Regions from separate parts of the uncultured Exiguobacterium sp. genome, predicted to be linked through region 1. Evidence: riboswitches for the same ligand, from Rfam matches in the RefSeq annotation. Region 1 holds a riboswitch; each other region holds the start of a gene.
What was found. Region 1 has a riboswitch for S-adenosylmethionine ahead of ACHWTJ_RS01425 (amino acid permease). Riboswitches for the same ligand answer to the same signal wherever they lie in the genome.
Positions count from the first base shown of each region.

Region 1 (8,074 bases):
GTCGCGAGAACGACGAGCGCTAAGTTGACGTCGGATTGCTCTAGTAAGGGAATGACGAGACCTGCTGTTGAGAGGGCAGCGACTGTCGCGGAACCAAGTGAGATTCGGAGAATCGCAGCGATCAACCAAGCGAGTAGAATCGGAGATAACGCTGACCCTTCAAATAATTGCGCGACGAACGTCCCAACACCACCGTCAATCAAGACTTGTTTGAAGGCACCGCCACCGCCGATGATCAATAGCATCATCCCGATTTGAGCAATTGCCGTCGTACAAGATTCCATGACCGTTTGCATCGGAATCTTACGCGCGATCCCCATCGTGTAGACCGCGACGAGCAAAGAAATCAACATTGCCGTCGAGGCGTTCCCGATGAACTCGATTGCCGAGATGACGCTATTTTCACCCCAGCCGAGAGTTTCTTGTAAAAGCGTGAAGATTGTTGCGACCGACATCAAAAGAACCGGTAGCATCGCCGTGAAAACACTGATGCCAAAACCTGGTGTCTCGTCTAAATCAAATTCTTTTTGTTCCCCGAGTGACGCAATATTTCCTGTCCGTGTAAACGATTCAGGGACGAGTCGTTTCGCGATTTTCGTAAAGATAGGACCGGCGATGATGACTGTCGGAACAGCAACGATGAAACCATACAATAAGACTTCCCCGATATTGGCTTTATATTCCCCAGCGATGACGGTCGGACCCGGGTGAGGTGGTAAGAAGCCGTGCGTGACAGACAGGGCTGCGACCATCGGGATCCCGAGATACAGGATCGAGACGCGGAGCTGACGTGAAATCGCAAAGACGATTGGAATCAACAGGACGAGTCCGACTTCGAAGAAGAGGGCGATCCCGATGATGAATGAAGCGACGACGACTGCCCATTGGATGTTCTTTTCCCCGAATCGAGCGACAAGCGTCATGGCGATTCGCTGCGCCCCCCCGGCGTCAGCGATCAGCTTTCCAAGCATGGCACCAAGACCAAAGATCAATGCGAGGTGACCAAGCGTTCCGCCGATACCAGCTTCGATCGTCTTGACGATCTGATCGAGCGGCATGCCGAGCAGTAGTGCAACGCCAAAGGAAACGATGATGAGTGAGACAAATGTATTTAATTTCAACCCCATGATGAGAACGAGTAACGCGACGATCCCAATTCCTACGATGACTAATGGCATGATGACTTCCCCCAAAAGATTAAGTTAGTTTTCTTTTTGAATCAAGCTCCGTTGATACGCAGCGATTCGTTTGTGATCCTCAGACAATGTCCGCGCCAGACTAATGAAAATTGGTAAGAGCTGACGATATTCATGCATCGCTTCTTCATTTGGTACATGGCGATGTGTTTCCCCGATCATCTCGGACACGACTTCGAACGAATCGATTTCCCCTGTTGCATACAGTCCGAGAATACAAGCACCGAGACATGAACTTTCAAAGCTTTCCGGAATGACGACTTCCGACTCAAAGATATCCGCCATCATTTGGCGCCAGACTTCAGAACGGGCAAATCCACCGGTTGCCTGAATTCGTGTCACAGGACCGTCCATACACTCGACGAGTGCGAGGAAGACGGTATAGAGATTGTAGATGACCCCTTCTAGTGCTGCCCGGATCATATGCTCTTTTTTGTGCGAAAGCGTCAAGCCGAAGAATGAACCGCTGACATCTGGATTCCACAGTGGTGCCCGTTCACCGGACAAGTAAGGATGAAACAACAGTCCGTCGGATCCTGGGCGGACACGTTCGGCAATCTTCGTCAGGACAGCATACGGATCGATGCCGAGACGTTTTGCTGTTTCGACTTCGGCTGAAGCGAGTTCGTCTCGGATCCACCGTAAGACCATTCCGCCATTATTGACGGGTCCGCCGATGACCCAGTGGTCCTCGGTCAGTGCGTAACAAAATGTCCGTCCTTTTTCATCGGTCTGCGGACGATCAATGATCGTTCGGATAGCACCGCTCGTTCCGATCGTGATCGCAATTTCCCCTTTGCGAATCGCGTTGACGCCTAGATTGGAGAGGACACCGTCACTAGCACCGACTAAGAACGGCGTATCAACGGATAGTCCCATTTGTCGTGCGTAATCGACATTCAGTCCAGTGCATGACGTCGTCGTCGGTACGGGTTCTGATAAATAGCTTGCATCGATCCCTGCGACATGTAACGCGCCCGTATCCCAGCCTAATTCATGAATATTAAAGAGACCGGTTGCTGAAGCGAGAGAGTGGTCGATGACATATCTGCCGAAAAGTCTTTGGAAAACAAATTCCTTGATCCCGACATATTTTTTCGTTTGAGCGTGGAGCTCCGGACGATCTTCGACGAGCCAACTGATTTTGCTGAGCGGTGACATCGGATGGATCGGTGTCCCGGTCCGGTGATAGATCGAGAAACCGTATTGTTCCTTAATCTTGTTCGACCATGCTTCACTCCGACTGTCCGCCCATGTGATGCAGGCAGTCAATGGCTGATGCTGTGCGTCCATCGCGATCAAGCTGTGCATAGCACTACTGAACGCGACGAACTTTGGTGGCATGCTTGGATGACGTTTTGTGATCAAACGGATCGATTCGAGTACAGCATCAAAAATTTCTTCCGGATCCTGCTCCGCCGTCGAACGGTTTGGTGTGTGGAGTGGGTAACCGACATTCGTTTGTCCGACAACCTCTCCTTTTGTCGTAAATAAGACTGCTTTCGTACTCGTCGTACCGATATCGACGCCTAACATGTATTCAGTCATGTGAATCGACTCCTTTCGACATCATTTGTTGCGTTTTCCAGAGATCTTCGACTTCCTGGACGTCATCAAAGTTCTGATGTAAGGAAGCAACCATCCGTTCACGATCCCCTGTCTCGATCGCTTCGATATACAAGGCGTGGTTCGCGAGAATGCGTTCGAAGTCTTCGATGTCTTCCTCGAATCGTACCCGCATCGATAGGAGGATGAAACTTTCCATGACCGGTTTAAGATTTTGCCAAATCATGCTGACATACCCATGATCGATCGAGCGGATGATTGTTTCATGAAACAGTACGTCCTGGAAGGAAAATTCATCGGCATCCTTGTATTTGATGGCAACTTTCATCATTTCTAGAATTTTACTGAGCTCACGGACGAGTTCAGACCGTTCGATTTTGACGAGTCGCTCGAAGACGAATGTTTCGATGAGCAACCGGACATCATAGATTTCCTGAATGTCGCGCTCGGACAAACCGACGACGACCGCTCCCATTCGTTCGAGACGAATCAATTGTTCGGATGCAAGGACCTTTAACGCATCCCGGACAGGAGAGCGACTGACTGAAAAATCAGAGGCTAATTTATTCTCAGATAAGATGGTACCGCTTTCAATCTTTCCTGAAATAATCCGCATCCGTAACTCGTGTGCAACACGATCTCCGGCGGAAGCTTTCGCTAACCACTTCAGGGGGTATAACAGTTCTGACATGGAATCACCTGATTTCTAGAGTGAGTATACTTGTATACAAGTTAGTATAAACGTTTTTTTCTAAAATGCAAACGCTTAACTTACATTTTAGTGATTCAAGTAGGAATCAGGAAAATGGTTTCCGATATGTTAGGGTGAAGGAGTAAGTAACGAATCGATTAGTTAAAAAGGAGGTAATGCATATGCATGTTTTAGTCGTAGGTGCAGGAGCAGTTGGAGGTTATTTCGGGGGACGTCTTGCTGAGCAAGGGGAACAGGTGACATTCTTTGTTCGTCCGAAGCGCTATGAACAATTACAAAAGACAGGGTTACAGATTACTAGTCCTCATGGTGATATCACGATCACGCCTCAGTTAGTGACACGAGACATGCGACCAAATCACACATTTGATGTCGTCTTACTTTCTACGAAAGCCTATCACTTGGATGACGTCTTACAGGATCTTGCGCCATTCATTTCGGAAGATACATATATCATTCCCTTATTGAACGGGATGCGTCATATTCGCCGGTTAACAGAAGTCTTCGGAGAAGATCGAGTACTGGGAGGGCTTTGCTTCATCGAATCGACGCTTGATGCAGAAGGGCGTATTGTACAGACAAGCCCGTCTCATCGGCTATTGTTTGGTTCACGAACCGGTAAACCAACAGCGCGTTTAGAGGAGATTGCAACACGTTTTGCGAAAGCGAAGGCACCGATGGCGTACTCGATGCATATCATGGATGACATGTGGCAAAAGTACCTCTTCATTTCGACATTTGCGGGCGTGACGACACTATTTCGCTCTGCCATCGGTCCAGTTCGCAAGGACCCAATTGGTTATCAGATGATTCAAGACGTCATGAAGGAAGCGAAACAAGCGATGGAAGAACAAGGTGCAATTTTCAATGATGATGTAGAAGCGGTCTTGCTGAAGCAGATGCATGCAATGGAAGACACGATGAAATCGTCGATGTTACGGGACATGGAAAAGGGTCAGCCTGTCGAAGTGGAACATTTCTTTAGCACGTTGCTCGAAACACGCTCTCCACGTCACCTTCAACTGATTGAATCTAATTTATGGATTTATCAAAAAAATCGAGAACTGCTTGTTGACTGAATTATCTGCATTCTGATATGGTTAGGAACAATTACATACTTATCCAGAGAGGTGGAGGGACTGGCCCTATGAAACCTCAGCAACAGGTCGAAAGATACTGTGCTAATTCCTGCGGGTGCTGCACCCGATCGATAAGATTTCCGAATTGTCGACCGACGCATCCGTGAGGATGCGTTTTTTGTTTGAAATAGGTGGAACGAGGAGGAAATGGATTCATGAAAACGAGCGGAGCGTTTCGACGCAAGATGGAATCACGTCATCTGATCATGCTGTCGTTAGGTGGTGTTATCGGAACAGGGTTATTTTTAAGTACAGGTTATACGTTGGAACAAGCAGGACGCGTCGGAACGATTTTATCGTATTTGATCGGGGCCGTCGTCGTTTACTTAGTCATGTTAAGTCTCGGTGAACTCGCCGTTCACATGCCGGAAACCGGATCATTCCATAAGTACGCAACGAAGTACATCGGACCCGGCACAGGTTATACAGTCGCCTGGCTCTACTGGCTGACATGGACGGTCGCCCTTGGTTCAGAATTCACGGCGGCAGGCATTTTGATGCAACGTTGGTTCCCGTCGATTCCGGTCTGGGTGTTCAGCGCATTGTTCGCTGCGATGATCCTTGGTATCAATGTCTTAAAGGTCCGTGTGTTCGCTGAAGTCGAGTTTTGGTTTTCCGCCATTAAGGTCGTGACGATCATTGCTTTCATTTTACTTGGTGCGGGAGCGATCGTCGGCTTCATTCCACTGCAAGATGGTAGCCCAGCCCCATTCTTTTCTTCCTTAACGGAAGGTGGATTATTCCCAAATGGCGCTTTCGCCATCTTCATGACGATGCTTGCCGTGAACTTTGCTTACTCGGGAACGGAATTGATTGGTGTCGCAGCGGGTGAAGCAGTTGATCCGAAGCGGACGATTCCGCTTGCGATCCGGACGACGATTTTGCGACTCGTTCTCTTCTTCGTCGGTACGATCATCGTGTTAGCCGTCTTATTGCCAACGGAAGGGAAAGGTGTGCTCGAAAGTCCGTTCGTCGCCGTATTTGAACGGATCGGAATTCCCTACGCAGCAGACGTGATGAACTTTGTCATTTTGACAGCAATCTTGTCAGCAGCGAACTCTGGACTTTACGCCGCCTCTCGGATGCTCTGGTCGCTTGCGAACGAACGCATGATTCCACGCTTCTTCGCCCAGGTGACACCAAGTGGGGTACCGCTTCGAGCTGTATTGTTCAGCATGCTTGGCGGAGGACTTGCCTTGCTGTCTAGTATTTATGCGGCAGGAAGTGTTTATATCGCGCTCGTCTCGATTTCTGGTCTCGCTGTCGTCGTCGTTTGGATGAGTATCAGCGTTGCCCAGTATCGTTTCCGGAAACAATTCCTCCGTGAAGGGCATACGGTCGACGAATTGGTCTATCGCACACCACTTTTTCCATTCGTACCGATTGCCGCTCTCGTCGTTTGTTTGATTTCCTTGATTGGTATCGGATTTGATCCGACACAACGAATTGCCTTGTACTGTGGTATTCCATTCATCGTGATCTGTTATGTCGTTCATGCGTTCACGAATTCTTCTCAGAAACGGAGTGTTGAAGATGTCCCGAATCAAAAATCCAGTTGATCAACGATTACAAGAAGTTCCCTTTCTTATTTTAGATGGTGCCCTTGCAACCGAACTTGAACAGAAGGGATTCGACCTGAACGACCCGCTTTGGTCAGCACGTCTCTTGATTGAAGCGCCGGAACAGATTGAGCGTGTCCATCGTGATTACTTTGAAGTAGGTGCCGATGTTGCGATCACTTCAAGTTATCAAGCAAGTATCGAAGGATTCAAGCAACGTCACATTTCAACCGAGGAAGCAGAGAAACTGATCCGACAAACGGTCACCTTGGCGCAAAACGCACGCACGCGTATCGGAAAGAGTGACGCATTGATCGCGGGATCAGTAGGTCCTTATGGTGCTTACTTAGCAGATGGTTCTGAGTATCGCGGTCATTATGGGGTATCAGTAGATGTGCTAGAAGCCTTCCACAGACCACGGATTGAAGCGTTGATTGAAGCGGGGGCAGATCTGCTGGCATTCGAGACGATTCCGTCGCTCGAGGAAGCTGTCGTGTTGTTCCGGATTCTTGAAACGTATCCGGAAGTGTCCGCTTGGCTGACGTTCTCGCTTCAAGATGCGACGCACATTAGTGAAGGAACGGCACTTGCGACTTGTATTGAAACGGTCGGACAACATCCACAGCTCGCAGCAATCGGTGCAAATTGTTTTCCAGCATCTTACGCGACCGATTTTATCCGTCACGTCAAGGCGTTGACGGATGTGCCAATCATCGTCTATCCGAACTCTGGTGAGGTCTATGATCCGGTCGCAAAAACATGGTCAGGTACGAATCAGTGTACGTCGTTCCAAACCGTCTCGAAAACATGGTATGAGGCGGGGGCACGATTGATCGGCGGTTGTTGCCGAACGTCACCCGAACATATCGCGCAAATTCGTTCAGTCTGTCAAGTTTCTCAAACATGATGAATGATGGACGAAAAAAGAACGGACACGAAATCGATTGATTTCGTGTCCGTTCTTTAAATGATATGATTCCGTTATCGTTCACGCAAGGCACGATTAAATTGTTGCAACAGGCGTCCGAAATCTTCCGCATCATCTGCTGGCCAGTCTGTCAGTAGACGTTCGATGCTTGCGAGACGTGCTGTTCGATAGATGGTAAGTTCTTGTTGTCCTTTATCTGTGATGTGATAAAAGAAGGCACGACCATCCGTCGGATCTTTTACTTTTTCAACGAGTTGCTTCTGATCGAGTGCCGCTGCTTGGCGACTGACGGTTGAGACATCCAACTGAAGTTCGCGGGCAAGTGTTTTGACACCGACGTTGCCGGAATCTGCTAATTGTCGCAGTAAGAGATAAGAAGCACGATCCAAATTACGATTGTCTGCCGTCGCTGTCGTTAAGCGCCGGATCAGAATCGCTAACTCCAATTCAATGGTTTCAAGTGATTGTTGAGACATCGGGTATCTCCCCTTTCGAAAAAGTCTCTCTGTCCCTCATGATTACCCAATGTGGATAAGCTGTCAATGCGAAAAGCAGGAGGCTTGACAGAGTTGTAGTTGTATTATACAATCATTTTTGTTCTTTTAATTGTATCATACAACTTTCGTAGATGAGAAACGAACGACAAAGGAGAATTCAGATGAAAGCTTATGAGTCGATGAAACAAGAGGTCATCACGGTAAACGATACAGATCTGATTCGTACGGTCATCGAACGATTCATTCAATCTGGTATTAGCGGCGTACCTGTCATCAACGCCGAGCAGGAGGTCGTCGGGTATATCAGTGATGGAGATATCATGCGCGCAATTGGAAAACACAAGGACATCATCGTCGATACATTCTTATACGTAGATGTCATCAAAGGAGACGAAGAAGATTATGAAGATCGGATTCGTCACATCTTGAATCGACCTGTCATGGAACTGGCACGCCGGAAAGTCGTAACAGCGGACG
Region 1 covers NZ_CAXYJR010000003.1:15,792-23,865, reverse strand. The annotation lists gene ACHWTJ_RS01445 (GntP family permease) at 1-1,178, opposite strand, end outside; gene gntK (gluconokinase) at 1,203-2,744, opposite strand; gene ACHWTJ_RS01435 (GntR family transcriptional regulator) at 2,737-3,453, opposite strand; gene ACHWTJ_RS01430 (ketopantoate reductase family protein) at 3,636-4,553, shown strand; SAM riboswitch class I at 4,590-4,691, shown strand; gene ACHWTJ_RS01425 (amino acid permease) at 4,769-6,172, shown strand; gene mmuM (homocysteine S-methyltransferase) at 6,147-7,079, shown strand; gene ACHWTJ_RS01415 (MarR family winged helix-turn-helix transcriptional regulator) at 7,154-7,576, opposite strand; gene ACHWTJ_RS01410 (CBS domain-containing protein) at 7,759-8,074, shown strand, end outside.

Region 2 (8,074 bases), on a different contig from region 1:
AAGGTCGTCGTGACCTGTTCGAGACAGTCATCAAAGTCGGTCAAGCGCGCCATGCGTTGACTGTTGAAGAAGATGCTCAGGATCTCGATGGATTGAACTTCCTTGCAGGGAAGTCGATTCAGTTCGTCAACGATAAGGCAGCAGAAGGAACATTGCTCGCTCATACGGACGGACAAGTTCCGAACCTGACAGTCGAACTTCCAGAGATGACGCCGTATCACCTCGGATTCCTGTTCTACTTCTTTGAAAAAGCATGTGCGATGAGTGGTTACCTCCTTGGAGTGAACCCATTCGATCAGCCAGGCGTCGAAGCGTACAAGAAAAACATGTTCGCTCTTCTTGGGAAACCAGGATTCGAAGCAGAAAAAGCAGAGCTCGAAGCACGTTTGAAATAATGCGAAAAGACAGTCGATCGTTCCCTAGTGGAACATCGACTTTTTTTTTACGTTCACGAGATGAGGGCGATGCTCATTTTCCAGATTTATAGGCAATCCTAGCGTTTTCACTTTTAGAATACCCGTGAAACAGGTAAAGTGAAGTTAGAAGAAGAAATGAGGTGCACGTACGTGATTACATTCTTGGATTATTATCAAAATCAAGTGGAGTTAAGTTTTGAGGACCATCCGTTCTCGGATCGTCCTCTACATGTGTGGGTCATTGCCGTGTACGAAGGAAAATGGTTGCTGACCCATCATAAGCAACGTGGATACGAATTTCCGGGTGGGAAGGTTGAACCGGGTGAAACAGCAGAAGAAGCCGCACGTCGTGAAGTGATGGAAGAGACAGGTGGGAAAATCGATTCCTTGAAGTATGTCGGGCAATACCGCGTTGCTGGAAAAGGGGATACAATCATCAAAAACATCTATTTCGCACAAATCGGATCGTTGTCCTCTCATCTTGCCGTAGATGAAACAGATGGTGCTTTTCTGTTCGAGAAACTCCCTGATCGACTCGACACGAACCGACAATACAGTTTCATGATGAAGGACCGCGTCCTTCCGGAGACACTCCGTGTACTTAGCGAACGCCGATTGGTTTGAACTTCCGCGACAAGGTCCGTTTCGGACGTTTCGGATGTTCTATACAACGGCAGATGGGGAGCGCGTCGGCGCCTATATCGTACTTCCGCAAGTCACAAACGGTCAGGGAATTCTCTACTTACGAGGGGGAACACGATCCATTGGAATGGTTCGACCGACACGACTGCTCGCGTTTGCGCAGGCTGGATTTCTCGTTATGGCTCCCTTCTATCGGGGAAATTTAGGAGGGACAGGAAAAGAAGACTTCGGACATCGAGATGTCGAAGACGCATGCAGTGCTTTTGATTGGTTGCAGCAACGTGTCTCGCATGTCCACGCATTCGGATTTTCTCGTGGTGGACAGATGGCATTGCTCCTGGCGCACCACCGTCCAGTCGCCCGGACGGTGTCGTGGGCAGGTGTGACCGAGTTGGCATGGACCTATGAGGAGCAGAAGACGATGCAAAAGATGTTGCGTCGCTATACGGGAGGGACACCAGACACCGTACCTGAGGCGTATACCGTGCGTTCACCACTTTATGTCGCTCCTCAAGGTGACGTATTATTGGTTCATGGTGCGTATGATGAGAACGTTCGTTTACGACACGCGACGGCTTATGTTGCACGTCATCCCGAAAAGACGACACTTCAAACCTATGCCTATGCGCATCAGTTTCCGATTCATGAAAAGTTGCGTGTGACGCATAATGTACTAAAGTGGTTCGAGAATGGTATATGGAATCCGGATAAAAGATGATAGTTCAAGCAGTACGACAGGTGTCGTGCTGTTTTTTTGTGCTAAGGAAAATAATATAGAATTAAAAAAAAAGAACATTGATATGTTGTAAAAAACAATAATCTCCTAAAAAGTAAACTTTGATATAATAGATGGCATCTGAGAAGAATAGAGGAGGCATGAGAACGATGGATATCTTATTAGCACGTCAGCCCATCGTTAATCGAGTAGGTTCGATTGATGCATTTGAACTATTGTATCGTTCGATTGAACAAATCAGCGTGTTTGATGGTGATTTAGCGACGATGGATGTTTTGACAAATACACTTGTTCATATGGGTGTGGATCATGTAGCAGAAGGTAAGAAGCTATTTGTTAATTTCACGTCAGACCTGTTGAAAAGTGACTTGATTCATTATTTGGATTCAAGCCAATTCGTCATTGAAATTCTAGAAACAGTCGAGATCGATACAGAGATGCTGTCTGTTCTACGCAGTTGGAAAGAAGCGGGCTTTACGTTAGCACTCGATGATTTTGTGACGGATTTACTCCGACAGCATGGAGCGGAATTGTTTGAGTTGATCGATTTAATTAAAATCGACATCGAGGCGATTTCCCCTCGCGAGCAAAGTGCTATTCTACATATCATTCGCCGCAATTATCCTCATATCCGAATGCTGGCCGAGCGTGTCGAAACTCACGAGGATCATACACGGTGTCTTGACATGGGATATGACTGGTTTCAGGGATATTTTTATGCTAAACCGATGTTGATGAAAGGAAAGGCGGTCCCACCGCAACTACCGGTTTTATTAAAAATGCTGAAATGGCTTGATACGGATGAAAAGTACGATGAGGTCGTTGATGAGATTGAAGCGAATCCCTATATTAGTATTCAAGTGTTACAGCTAATCAATTCTCCAGGAATGGGTTTACGCAATACCGTCAGTTCCGTTCGTCAAGCGATTTCACTACTTGGCTTTTCGCAACTCAAAAGTTGGATTTCGTTGATTGTTTTACGTGAGATGAAGCTTGCTAGTCCTTATGAGTGGTCAAATGAGTTATTACGGTCCTCTTTACACTGTGCAAAGCTCTGTGAACTCTTTGCTACCGAAACACGAACACTACAACCGGAGAGTGCTTACATGATTGGCTTGTTATCGCACATCGATGCGTTATTATCCGTTGATATTGACGATATCATCGATCAATTGCCACTCGAAGATTCTCTGAAAATTGTTCTACAAGGAAAGGATCATCCGTTTCGGGATTGCTTAGTGCTTGCGATTAGTGCGGATCGTGGTGATTTTGATCAGTTTGAACTGCTGAGTCAGCGTTTAAATGTATCACTTCCGCGAGCCTATGCCTTACTGACGGAAAGTCAAGAGTGGCTCATGCAGCGAGAAAAACATATTCAAGAAGAGTCAGACTCGATCATATAACTAAATAAGAGTTTGGAGACTTTTTTCTAAACATAGGACGACGTGTAATCATTCTCTTAACTGAGTAGGATTACACGTTTTTATTCGTCTCGAATCGCTTGATAGGAAGAATTTCTAAGGATTAAGGAGTAACTAAAAAATCTGAGTCCGTGAAGATCGGACTCAGATTTTTTAGTGAAATGATGTAAATTCAGTGTCTATCTTTTTGATGCAAGTCAGAAAATTCTACTTTATAGGCGTGGACCAGCTGACTTGATCGCATCCGTCGCACTCTCGAAACGGAGGAAATTGTTCTGGAATTTCTCAGCAAGCGAACGCGCTTGTGTGTCGTATTCGTCCGGATTCGACCAGACGCGTACAGGGTTGAGTAACTCGCTTGGAACACCAGGAACTTCAAGCGGCATATGAAGTCCAAAGATCGGGTGTTCTTCTGTTGGAATTGTTGCAAGTGTACCGTTGACGGCAGCGTTGACCATCGTCCGTGTATACGATAGCTTCATACGGCTACCCGTTCCGTAAGCACCACCTGTCCAACCTGTGTTGACGAGATAAACGGTGACACCGTGACGATCAATCAATTCGCCGAGCATCGTCGCATATTTTTCAGGCATCAGTGGAAGGAACGGTGAACCGAAGCATGTCGAGAACGTTGCTTCCGGTTCCGTGATACCCCGTTCTGTACCAGCGAGTTTTGATGTATACCCTGATAGGAAGTGGTACATCGCTTGTTCTTTCGTCAATTTACTGATCGGAGGCAAGACACCGTACGCATCAGCTGTCAAGAAAACGATTGTCTTCGGGTGACCAGCGCGTGATGGAACAGCGATGTTATCGATTGCTGTGATCGGATAAGCGGCACGCGTATTTTCCGTCAACGATGTATCATCGTAATCAGGATGACGGGCTTCATCGAGCACGACGTTCTCAAGGACGGTTCCAAAACGGATCGCGTCAAAGATTTGTGGTTCTTTTTCACGCGATAGGTTGACCGTCTTCGCATAACATCCCCCTTCGATGTTGAAGACACCGTCGTGCGACCAACCATGTTCGTCGTCCCCAATCAATTGACGACTATCGTCTGCTGAAAGGGTGGTCTTACCAGTACCAGATAGACCGAAGAACAAGGCAACGTCGCCTTCGTGTCCAACGTTTGCCGAGCAGTGCATCGAAAGCACGTTTTCTTGTGGCAAGAGGTAGTTCATGACGGAAAAGATCGATTTTTTAATTTCGCCAGCGTATTCCGTTCCACCGATCAAGACGATCCGGTGTTCAAACGACATCGCGATGAACGTCTCGGAGTTCGTTCCGTCAACGGCAGGATCTGCTTTAAAATGTGGCGCATAGACGACCGTGAACGGTTCGAAGGCAGCCACTTCAGGATACTCGCGTAAAAAGAGTTGTTTGGCAAACAGGTTATGCCAAGCGTATTGTGTGAGCACACGGACCGGAAGGGTGAAGTGCGTATCTGCACCTGCTGCAGCTTCTGTGTAGTAGAGCTGATCGGCTTCGTTCATGTAACGAAGAACCTTTTGCAACAATTGTTCAAATTTGTCTCCATCCATCGGTTGGTTGACATGACCCCAATCAATGTGAGACTCGCAGGAAGAATCACGGACGATGAACTTATCTTTTGGTGAACGACCTGTAAATTTCCCCGTTTCTACAGATAATGCGCCGTTCTCAGCAAGGACACCTTCTTCGTTTCGAATCGCATGTTCGACAAGTTCAGCAACAGATAGTTGTTTGAACACATGCTCTTTCTTGAGTAGTTCTTCGATATTCAGGACCGTCATCGGCATCCTGACCCCACCTTTCCCCTACGTTGGTTTTGGCTCACTGCATTTAGTATGACACATTTATTATATATGACATACTAAAGAGAGAGCAATCATTTTCTCGTGCTGATTTCTATTTATCTGGAAACGCTTTCAGCATTAACAGTTTAACATCTCTTTCAAAAAGTTTCGACTAGAATTTGAAACCTTGCTTGACAGAGTAGGTACAACTTTATATCATGTAATTCGTAACGGATACTCTTATTCTGAGCAGGTGGAGGGAACAAGGCCCGAAGAAACCCGGCAACCGTCCTACATTAATTCACATATTAATGAGGGAAAAGGTGCTCTCCTGAAGCGAAGTAAACACTTCGAACGATAAGAGGGTAAAGGAAGAACGCACAACCTTTCCCTGACCATTTTTTGGACTTGGAAAGGTTTTTTTCATTTTACCGTCCCACTCAACTAGGGGAAATGAGTACACCGTCAAATTCTTTTTTGGGAGGGTCATACATGACAAACCTTAATCGCCGACTATTCACGTCGGAGTCAGTCACTGAAGGTCATCCAGATAAAATCTGTGACCAAATTTCGGATTCAATTCTTGATGCAATCCTCGCAGCGGATCCAAACGCGCGTGTTGCGGCAGAAACTTCTGTTACAACAGGTCTCGTTCTCGTTGCAGGTGAGATCACGACATCGACTTATGTCGACATTCCAAAAGTCGTCCGTGAAACGATTCGTGAAATCGGTTATACACGCGCGAAATACGGTTTTGACGCGGACACATGTGCTGTATTGACATCAATCGATGAGCAATCAGCAGACATCGCTCTTGGTGTCGACCAAGCGCTTGAAGCACGTGAAGGTAGCATGTCTGATGCAGAAATCGATGCAATCGGTGCAGGAGACCAAGGTCTCATGTTCGGTTACGCAACGAAAGAAACACCAGAACTCATGCCACTTCCAATCTCTCTCTCTCACCGTCTCGCACGCCGTTTGGCAGAAGTGCGTAAAAACGGTCAACTCGACTACCTTCGTCCGGACGGAAAAACACAAGTCACGGTCGAATACAACGAGAACAACGAGCCGGTTCGTGTCGATACGATCGTCATCTCGACACAACACGCAGAAGAAGTCACGCTTGAGCAAATCCAAGCTGACTTGAAAGAACACGTCATCACACCGGTCATCCCGGCTGAATATATCGACGCAGCAACGAAATTCTTCATCAACCCAACAGGTCGTTTCGTCATCGGTGGACCACAAGGAGATGCTGGATTGACTGGTCGTAAGATCATCGTTGATACGTACGGTGGATACGCACGCCACGGCGGTGGAGCATTCTCAGGTAAAGATCCAACAAAAGTCGACCGTTCAGCTGCATACGCAGCACGTTACGTCGCGAAGAACCTCGTTGCTGCAGGTCTTGCAGATAAAGCAGAAGTTCAACTCGCGTACGCAATCGGTGTTGCGCATCCGGTATCAATCGCGGTTGACACATTCGGTACAGGAAAACTTCCTGAAGCGCAACTCGTCGAATTGGTTGCTGAAAACTTCGATCTTCGTCCGGCTGGAATCATCAACATGCTTGATCTCCGTCGTCCGATCTATCGTCAAACAGCTGCATACGGTCACTTCGGTCGTACAGATGTTGAGCTTCCATGGGAGCAAACAGATAAAGCAGCAGTTCTTGAAGAACAAGCAAAACGTTTCGCATAATCAAAAAGTCCGAAAATCCTACGCGGGTTTTCGGACTTTTTTGTTTCAGGGGAACTTTGCAGGAAACGAATGTTTTTTCTAGAAGAGGGTAAAAGTACATGAGTCGATTCGTATGAATACAAAGGGGGGTTCCGATTATGGAAATACGCGAAGCTATTCCAGCTGATGCAGGACGTATTCATGACATTGCCGTCACATCTTGGTTGGATACGTATGCAGAAATCTATTCCGAGCGTTCGAAAGCGCATTTCGTGCAGGAGGCGTATCCGCAAGAAGAAGTCGTTCGTGCGATCCGGACGGCGGAAGAAGCACGGGGAGAGTATTTTTATGTCGGAATCATCGACGAGGAGATCGTCGGTTTCATTCATGCTGTTGATGTTGAGGGAACGTGGGAAATCGTTCGTCTATATGTTTTACCGAAATATCAGCAAAACGGAATCGGGCGACGGCTGATCCGGGAACTCGAACGACAAGAAGCCGTCCCACTCGAAGTATACGTAGAAGCACGTAACTATAAAGCGCGTCAGTTTTTGACCTCATTCGGTTTTGAAGAACTCAGTGAGATGACAGAAGAAGTCTTTGGGCAAGTAGAATCTGTCATTCGTCTTCGCCATGTCGCCTCGTGAAATCCGTCTTGGGACGGTTTCGTGTGCGTTTGAAATAAGGTATCGTAAAAAGGAAGTATGAAGTGAAGAGGTGAGTTTGTGGTTGAACAACCAACAGGAATCATCGTATTAGTCTATCCGTTACAACTGCGTGCCCGTCCGAGTGAAGCTTTGATTCGGGTACTCGAACGAGAGTATGAAGTACTGCTCGTTGACGCACCACGTCGTATCTCGTTTGAAGAACATGGTCAACTGTTAAAAGAAGCATTACGTGAAGCCGGGAAACGCAAGCTACCGATTCATATCGTCGCATGTAGCATGGGCGCACTCGTCGTCAATCGTCTGTTGCAAGAGTATGAATTACCGGTCGCAAGCCTTGCGTTTATTTCACCGTTGTTTGATTGGCACCCTTCAAAACAACTCGGAGGCGTCAAACAAGTCTTCGCAAGTGCGTTCGATCGTTTCCGGCCCGATGCGCCACTCGGTACGTTGCCGTTTGGTCAAAGTACGGAAGATACCGTTCGTATCGGTGAACTGACCTATGCACAGTACCGGGAAATCGAAGAAGAGATCGTCGTACATGACGAGGAACGAAAAAAACTACCACGTGTGAACTTGGCTTGTTTTTATGCACCGGACGATCAGTTCGCAGACGTCAAGTTGACGCTTGAAGTATGCCGGAAAATGGGTGGCGATCAGATTTACTTACAACGTCTACACGGTTTTCCGCATTTTAGTTTCGAACGGTTGAACACACGGTTTGCAGAAAAATTAA
Region 2 covers NZ_CAXYJR010000005.1:510,220-518,293, forward strand. The annotation lists gene ACHWTJ_RS04290 (glucose-6-phosphate isomerase) at 1-395, shown strand, start outside; gene ytkD (RNA deprotection pyrophosphohydrolase) at 567-1,040, shown strand; gene ACHWTJ_RS04300 (alpha/beta hydrolase family protein) at 1,012-1,776, shown strand; gene ACHWTJ_RS04305 (EAL and HDOD domain-containing protein) at 1,944-3,197, shown strand; gene pckA (phosphoenolpyruvate carboxykinase (ATP)) at 3,428-4,996, opposite strand; SAM riboswitch class I at 5,231-5,357, shown strand; gene metK (methionine adenosyltransferase) at 5,486-6,694, shown strand; gene ACHWTJ_RS04320 (GNAT family N-acetyltransferase) at 6,832-7,320, shown strand; gene ACHWTJ_RS04325 (serine aminopeptidase domain-containing protein) at 7,399-8,074, shown strand, end outside.
Region 2: another riboswitch for S-adenosylmethionine. It lies ahead of metK (methionine adenosyltransferase); the one in region 1 lies ahead of ACHWTJ_RS01425 (amino acid permease).

Region 3 (8,074 bases), on a different contig from region 1:
ACCGTTACGAAGTGCCGCGTTCAATGCCGCAAGACGATCTTCGTTGACTTGAACACCTTCCGTCATGAAGTACTTCTCGACGAGTTCAGGGTGTTGTTTTAATGCGTCTTCGAGCGTCGTGAAGATGACGCCGTTCGCCGCTTCACTGTTTTGCGCGTGAACAAGTTGTCCGTTACGCGTGACGAGCATGTGATCACGGTTTTCGCCGATCAATGCTTCGATATCTGAAGAAAGACCAGTGACGGTTTCGAGTTCCGTCGTACCTTCTGTGAAGTTCCAGCCTTCGATCTTGATTTTTTCTACTTTTGGCAATGCGAGCGTTGGGGCAAGATCAAGTGCGTCTTGACGCTTTGCGACCATCCAAGATGGTTCCCCTAAGCGAGTCGCACGTTCTGCCACTGCCTCGCGATTTACTGCAAGATTCAGTTCTACAGTCATCATGCTTCCTCCCTCGTCTTACGCTTTTGTTTCGATTTCGACGTCTTCGATGCCGAGTTCTTTTTTAACCCAGTCATAACCTTCTGCTTCGAGACGGTGTGCGAGTTCTTTACCACCAGACATGACGATTTTTCCGCCCATCATGATGTGGATGAAATCTGGCTCGATATAGTTCAAGAGACGTTGGTAGTGCGTGATGATCAAGCAGCCGAATTCAGGTGAACGCATTTCGTTGACACCTTTTGCGACGACTTTCAATGCATCGATATCAAGACCTGAATCGATTTCATCAAGAATTGCGATCGCTGGTTTAAGCATCATCATCTGAAGAATTTCGTTACGTTTCTTTTCTCCACCAGAGAAACCTTCGTTGAGGTAACGGTGTGCCATTTCTGAAGGCATCTCGAGAAGACCCATTTGTGAATCAAGCTCACGGATGAACTTCATGAGTGAGATTTCATCGCCTTCTTCACGACGCGAGTTGATCGCTGAACGAAGGAAGTCGGAGTTCGTGACACCACTGATTTCGCTTGGGTACTGCATTGCGAGGAACATTCCCGCTTGTGCGCGCTCATCAACTTCCATGTCGAGGACGTCTTCGCCGTCAAGTGTGACTGAACCAGATGTCACTTCGTACGATGGGTGACCCATCAATGCTGATGCGAGTGTTGATTTACCTGTCCCGTTTGGTCCCATGACCGCGTGGATTTCCCCGCCTTTGATTTCCAAGTTGACGCCTTTCAAGATTTCCTTGCCGTCGATCGCGACGTGTAGATCTTCAATCTTCAAGTGTGAAGCCTTCATGTTAGAATCCCTCCATCTATTCATTTCGTGACTGACGATTCAGAACACGAGCGTTACTAATTTAGTATCATTCTAATCTTAAAGAAACATTGCTTATTATTCAAGCGTCATCGCTCGTTGATTTTTCTCAAAATCACGCGTTTTGTTGAGAATCATTCGAAAGTTTCACCGGTTCTTCGAGTTCCTCGATCGTCGAAGCCCGATGAATCCGTTGTGACAGTAAGAGCAGTGGTATTCCGAACAATGTCAAGCCCGCTAATATCCCGAAAATCGGTAACGGGCGGTCCGCTCCATATAAACTTAACAAATGACCTCCGGCAATCGGACCGATGGATTGTCCGATTGACGTCAAGCCCATCGCCCCGAAATAACTGCCCCGTAATTCTGGCTTCGCGAACCGATCGGTCAAGATATCAGTCATCGTGAACATCATGACTTCGCCACACGTGAAGATGACCATCGCGACAACCATCAGCCAAATTGAACTCACATTACCGATGATGAACAATCCAACAGCAACTGTCGCAATTCCGGTCGTGATCGAGACGAGCGGTGACGTCTTGACACCGAACTTCATGATCGGATATTGCACGATCAAGACGGTGATCGCATTGATCGTGATCAAGATCGCATAGAGTGTCTTCCCGCCTTCAAGCAGTGACGTCTCCGTCAAGAACTGTGGCAAAGTCGAGTTGAACTGACTGTAGCCGAAGACGCCGAAGATGATGCCGGCGAGTGCCAGCGTAAAGGCGATATCCGTCCGCAACAGACGAACCGTCGCTCCAAACGACACCTTTTTCCCACCATGCGTCTCGGTGATCGGATGACGTTTGAATAAAATTCCGATCATCACGCCGTACACGATATACACGAACGCCGTGATGTAAAACGTCGCGGACGTGTTCCCTGCACTCAGCAGTAAAGCGATTCCCGGCCCGATCGCTGCCGCGATGTTGATCATCGCATAACGGATATTGAAGACGAACAACCGGTTCGCTTCGTCCGTCGTATCACTGATCAAGGCACGGGCGGATGGCTCAAAAATCGAGCGACAGACCCCGTTCAAGGCACTAAGGATGAAGAATGCCCAGAATGTCTCGACTTGTGCCAGCGCAATGAAAACGATCGCGAATCCGATCGTTCCAGCGAGCATCATCGTCCGCCGACCGTACCGGTCTGACAGTGTACCGCCGATGAAACTCATGACGAGACTGGCGATTGCCGAAATACTCAGGACCCAGCCGACATCGACCGGATCAAACTTCAGAACAGTCGTCATATAAATGGCGAAGAACGGCATCGTGATGAACGTTCCGAGACGTGAGAAAAATGTCCCGAACAAGACCCCGAGTGTCAACGGATGCAGTTGACGAATGCGTTGCATATGATTCCCCCTAACCCCTGTTTCAGACAAATGAAAAGCATCCTTCCATTATATAGGAAGGATGCCGGTTTCGGTGAACTTATTTGCTGACTGGAACGACCGCACCTTTGTACTTGTCGAGGATCCAATCTTGGTTTTTCTTTTCGTGCAAGACATCGAGAAGTGTCGTGACACGCTTGTCTTTCTCATCGCCGTCACGTGTAACGATGATGTTGACGTATGGTGACGACTCATCTTCTGAAGCGATCGCGTCTTTCAACGGGTTCAGACCGTTATCAATCGCGTAGTTCGTGTTGATGAGGACAGCGTCACCTTCATTGTTTTTATAAGCTTGCGGAAGAAGTGATGCTTCGATGTTCGTCTTGAACTTGAGTTTCTTCGGGTTCTCCGCGATATCACCGAGTTGTGCATCTGTCGTTTTACCGTCTTTGAGTTTGATCAATCCTTCGTTTTGAAGGAACGTCAAGACACGACCGCGTTCCGCGACGTTTGAGCTCGTTAGAATCGTCGCACCGTTTGGTAACTTATCGAGTGACTTGTATTTCTTCGAATAAATACCGAGTGGTTCAACGTGAACGCCACCTGCGTTCGCGAATTTATATGATTTGTTTTCTTTCTCTTGTTGCTCAAGATACGGTACGTGTTGGAAGTAGTTCGCATCGATTTCTTTTGAAGCGAGCGCTTTGTTTGGAAGTACGTAATCTTGGAACTTCTTGATTTCAAGTTTGTAACCTTTTGCTTCATATTCTTTTTTAACGTGCTGAAGAATCTCAGCGTGCGGTACGTTTGAAGCACCGATGACAAGTGTTTTGTCATCGCTACCTGATCCTGATGATTTTTCGCCACAAGCAGCAAGACTGATAGCTAAGACGGATACAGCAGCAGTACCTACGAATTTTTTCCAAGTTTTCATGAATGATTCCTCCAATATGATTAAGTTTCGAATTAACGTTTATCAATTGCGCGAATCAGCAAGTCACCAATGATTTGGATGACGAAGACGATCGCTAAGATTAAGAGTGTCGCAATGACGATGACATCGTTTTGAGAACGCTGGAATCCTTCGATGAAGGCCATGTCCCCAAGTCCACCTCCGCCGACTACTCCGGCCATTGCCGTATAACCGACAAGTGAGACGAGTGTGACCGTGATACCAGAAACGATGGCAGGCAACGCTTCCGGGATTAAGACTTTATAGATGATTTGGAACTTCGTCGCCCCCATCGATTCAGCTGCCTCGATGACACCTTTATCGACTTCACGTAACGCGAGTTCAACCATCCGACCGTAAAATGGTGCAGCACCGAAAATCAGTGCCGGTAATGCTGCCGTTGGTCCGAGGAACGAACCGACGATCGCTGTCGTAAATGGAATCAATAAGATCAGTAAGATGATGAACGGAATCGAACGGAAGACGTTGACGACCAAGCTCAGCACTGAATAAAACGCCCGATTCTTGAACAATAATTCTTCGTTTGTCGCATACAATAGTAAACCAATGATCAAACCGAGGACGAATGTCGAAACCCCAGCGATTGCCGTCATATAAACGGTACTGCCTGTCGCTTCCCACACCATATCCCAGTCTAGGTTGTCAAAGAATGAAATCATCGGTGATCCACCTCCACTTCAACATCACTGGCTTGAAGCTTCGTGATGACCGCTTGTGTTGCTGCTGTTTCCCCGATCAACTGAATGAACAGTGTACCGAGTGCCCCTTCCTGCGATTGACCGACGTTTCCGCCGATGATATTGAACAGAACCGGTGAATCCTTCATGACTTCCGCGAGGATCGGGCTTTCCGCTGTTGATCCGACGAACGTCAACTGAACGATCTTTCCGGTTGGGTACCGTTCGCGTAGTTTCGCGAACGTCAACTCGTTTTCCGACGGCGACGTCAATTGTTTGACGAACTCCTTCGTCATCGCTTGCTTCGGATGACGGAAGACTTCTGCGACCGGTCCTTGCTCGACGATTTTACCGGCTTCCATGACGGCGACCCGGTGACAGATTTTTTGAATGACGTGCATCTCGTGTGTGATCAAGACGATCGTCAGTTTCAGTTTTTCGTTGATATCGACAAGTAACTCAAGAATCGAGTCCGTCGTCTTCGGATCGAGTGCACTTGTTGCCTCGTCACATAAGAGAACGTCCGGGTTCGATGCCAGTGCCCGAGCGATACCGACACGTTGCTTTTGACCACCGGATAATTGCGACGGATAGGCTTTTTCACGTCCGTCTAAACCAACGAGTTGGATCAGTTCCGCGACCCGTTCCTTGCGACGTGCCTTCGGGAAGCCACCGAGTTCGAGTGGGAACATGATGTTTTCTTCAACTGTTCGTGACCATAGTAAGTTGAAATGTTGGAAGACCATCGAGACATTCTTACGGACGCCTCGTAATTCCTTAGGTTTGAGTGATGTCATTTCAACACCATCGATTTGGATCGAACCACTCGTTGGTGCTTCAAGCATATTCAGCAATCGGATCAAGGTCGATTTCCCTGCTCCGGAATAACCGATTATTCCAAAAATTTCACCGCGCTCGATTGTCAGATCGACATTCGCGACGGCTTCGACCGCTCCGCGCTTTGAGCGATAAATCTTTCCTACGTCTTGTAAACGAATCACAACTGTCCCTCCTAAAATAAAAAAAAGTGCGCGCGTTTTAGAGCAAACGCGCGCACTTTTCAGTACACAAAACCATTTGCTCTCATCTCCCAGACTTTTGTCTGCTGGAATTAGCACCACTTCGGATTAGATCCGCGGTTGCCGGGTTTCATCGGGCCAGTCCCTCCACCACTCTCGATAAGAGTTTCGGTATTAAGTTTGTAGAATATATTCTGAATATTAGCAGGGGTTATTTTTGTTGTCAAACAGTTTTTTCAGAAACTTTTTCGAGGAACGTGAAAGCACGTGTTAAGTCTTCTTTCAAATCTTCCGCGTCTTCAAGTCCAACTGAAATCCGAACGAGACCGTCCGTGATGCCAAGTTCTGCCCGACGTTCTGCTGGGATCGACGCGTGCGTCATCCGTGCCGGAACGGAAATCAGACTCTCGACGGCACCAAGACTCTCAGCAAGTGTGAAGAAGTGTGTCGCCTCGACGAGTTTTTCTGCGTTCGCTGCTGAACCGACATCAAAGCTGATCATCCCACCAAATCCAGTCGCTTGTTTCGCTTGAATCTCGTGACCAGGGTGCGATGCAAGTCCTGGGTAGAAGATGTTCGAAACGATATCTTGTGCTTGTAGGAACGCAACGAGATCATGTGCTGTCTCTTCGATTGCATCCATCCGGATACCGAGCGTACGAAGACCACGGACGAGCAAGAAGCTGTCTTGCGGTCCAAGCACGCCGCCTGTCGAGTTTTGGATGAAATGCAACTCTTCGCCGAGCGCATCATCTTTAACGACGACAAGTCCAGCGACAACGTCCGAATGTCCGCCGATGTATTTCGTCGCACTGTGCAAGACGATGTCAGCACCAAGTGCGAGTGGTTGTTGATGATATGGCGTCGCGAACGTGTTGTCGACGACGAGTTTAAGATCGTGACGTTTGGCGATCGTTGCGATGGCTTCGATGTCCGTTACTTTCAACAACGGATTCGTCGGTGTTTCGACGTAGACGATCTTCGTGTTATCTTGGATCGCTGCTTCCGTTGCTGCAAGGTCCGTCGTATCGACGAATGTCACTTGGATGTTGAACTTCGGTAAGACGCGTTGCATCAAGCGGAACGTACCACCGTAGACGTCATCTGTCATGACGATGTGGTCGCCAGACTCAAGCAAGTGGAAGACGGCATGAATCGCTGCCATCCCAGAACCGAAGGCAAAACCACGTGCACCGCCCTCGAGATCTGCAATCAAACGTTCGATGCTCGTCCGAGTCGGGTTCGCTGTCCGTGAGTATTCGTATCCGTCCTTGAGTTGACCGATTTTATCCTGCTTGTATGTGCTTGTTTGATAGATCGGAGGTGTGACGGCTCCTGTTGCCCGGTCGACACCTGTTCCTCCATGAATCAATGCTGTCTTCTTACGCATGAGTTTCGTCCACCTTTTCAAAGATTTGTTGGCTCAAGTAGCGTTCGGCACTGTCTGCGAAGACGGTGACGATCGTACTGCCGGGGTGACGCTTCGCGATATCAAGCGCAGCAACGAGCGCTGCACCTGCTGAACTACCGACGAGTAATCCTTCGCGAGCGGCGAGTGTATGAACCGCGTCAAATGCATCGCGGTCAGAAATCGTATGAATCTCGTCGACGAGTTCACGCGGAACGAGACTTGGCCATTTCGCTGTACCGATACCTTCTGTCTTATGCGGACCGGCTGGACCACCATTTAAGACGGAGCCTTCCGGTTCGACGATTGCTGCTTTTGTACCGAGACGTTGTTTTAAGAAGTCCGCTGTTCCGGCGAACGTACCACCTGAACCACAACCGGCAACGAACCAGTCAATGTGCGGCAAGTCCGCAATCAGCTCAGGACCGAGTGTCCGCTGATACGTGACTGGGTTCTCTTCGTTTTCGAATTGTAACGGAACGTAACTGTTCGGAATTTCCTGACCGAGTTCTTTTGCCCGGTCGATCGCCCCTTGCATATCGAGTTCAGTCGGCGTGTTGACGACGGTTGCGCCGAGTGCCCGCATCAACGTCTGTTTTTCCTGACTGAATTTTTCCGGAACGACACAGATGACTTGAAGATCATATTTTTTAGCGGCGAGCGCCAAGCCGATGCCGGTATTCCCGGCTGTCGGCTCGATGATCGTACCGCCTGGTGTCACATGTCCGTTTTCGATTGCTGCATCAACGAGTTGAATGCCAAGGCGGTCTTTGACGCTGCCCCCAGGGTTCATCCATTCGAGCTTCGCCAAAATGCGCGTACCAGCAGGCAAATCGAATGAAGTGATCTCGTAGAGTGGTGTGTTTCCGACGAGGTCGCGGACGTTGTTCGCGATCATCCGAAGACGATGTCCCATTCATCACGACCGGCAAGCATTTTCTCGGCATAGTGCTTCGCTCCTTTGAGGTCATGTGCGCTCGCAAATCCACATTGGACTTCGTTTTGCGCTGGAATCTCTTCTGCTGCAAGGACGTCTTTCAACGTCTTCTCAACGAGTTCGCTCATTTTTTCGACCGAGTCGAAGTTCATCATCGCCATGTAGAAACCTGTTTGGCATCCCATCGGCGAGACATCGATGACATCATCCGAGTAGTTACGGATGTTCTCAGCAAGTAAGTGCTCGAGTGTGTGCATCGCACGCATCGGCATTTGCTCAACGTTTGGCTGTGTGAAACGGATATCGTATTTGACGACTTGGTCGACTTTACCTTCTTTATAACCCGCGACACGGATATAAGGTGCTTTGACTTTCGTGTGATCCAGGTTAAAGCTTTCGACGTTCATTTTTTGAAGTGCCATGATTTATTCCCCCATTTTCTCGGCTTCTACAAG
Region 3 covers NZ_CAXYJR010000005.1:458,592-466,665, reverse strand. The annotation lists gene sufD (Fe-S cluster assembly protein SufD) at 1-438, opposite strand, end outside; gene sufC (Fe-S cluster assembly ATPase SufC) at 457-1,242, opposite strand; gene ACHWTJ_RS04050 (MDR family MFS transporter) at 1,376-2,626, opposite strand; gene ACHWTJ_RS04045 (MetQ/NlpA family ABC transporter substrate-binding protein) at 2,706-3,539, opposite strand; gene ACHWTJ_RS04040 (methionine ABC transporter permease) at 3,572-4,237, opposite strand; gene ACHWTJ_RS04035 (methionine ABC transporter ATP-binding protein) at 4,234-5,256, opposite strand; SAM riboswitch class I at 5,336-5,440, opposite strand; gene ACHWTJ_RS04030 (bifunctional cystathionine gamma-lyase/homocysteine desulfhydrase) at 5,498-6,664, opposite strand; gene ACHWTJ_RS04025 (PLP-dependent cysteine synthase family protein) at 6,657-7,580, opposite strand; gene ACHWTJ_RS04020 (S-ribosylhomocysteine lyase) at 7,577-8,041, opposite strand; gene ACHWTJ_RS04015 (class I SAM-dependent methyltransferase) at 8,045-8,074, opposite strand, start outside.
Region 3: another riboswitch for S-adenosylmethionine. It lies ahead of ACHWTJ_RS04035 (methionine ABC transporter ATP-binding protein); the one in region 1 lies ahead of ACHWTJ_RS01425 (amino acid permease).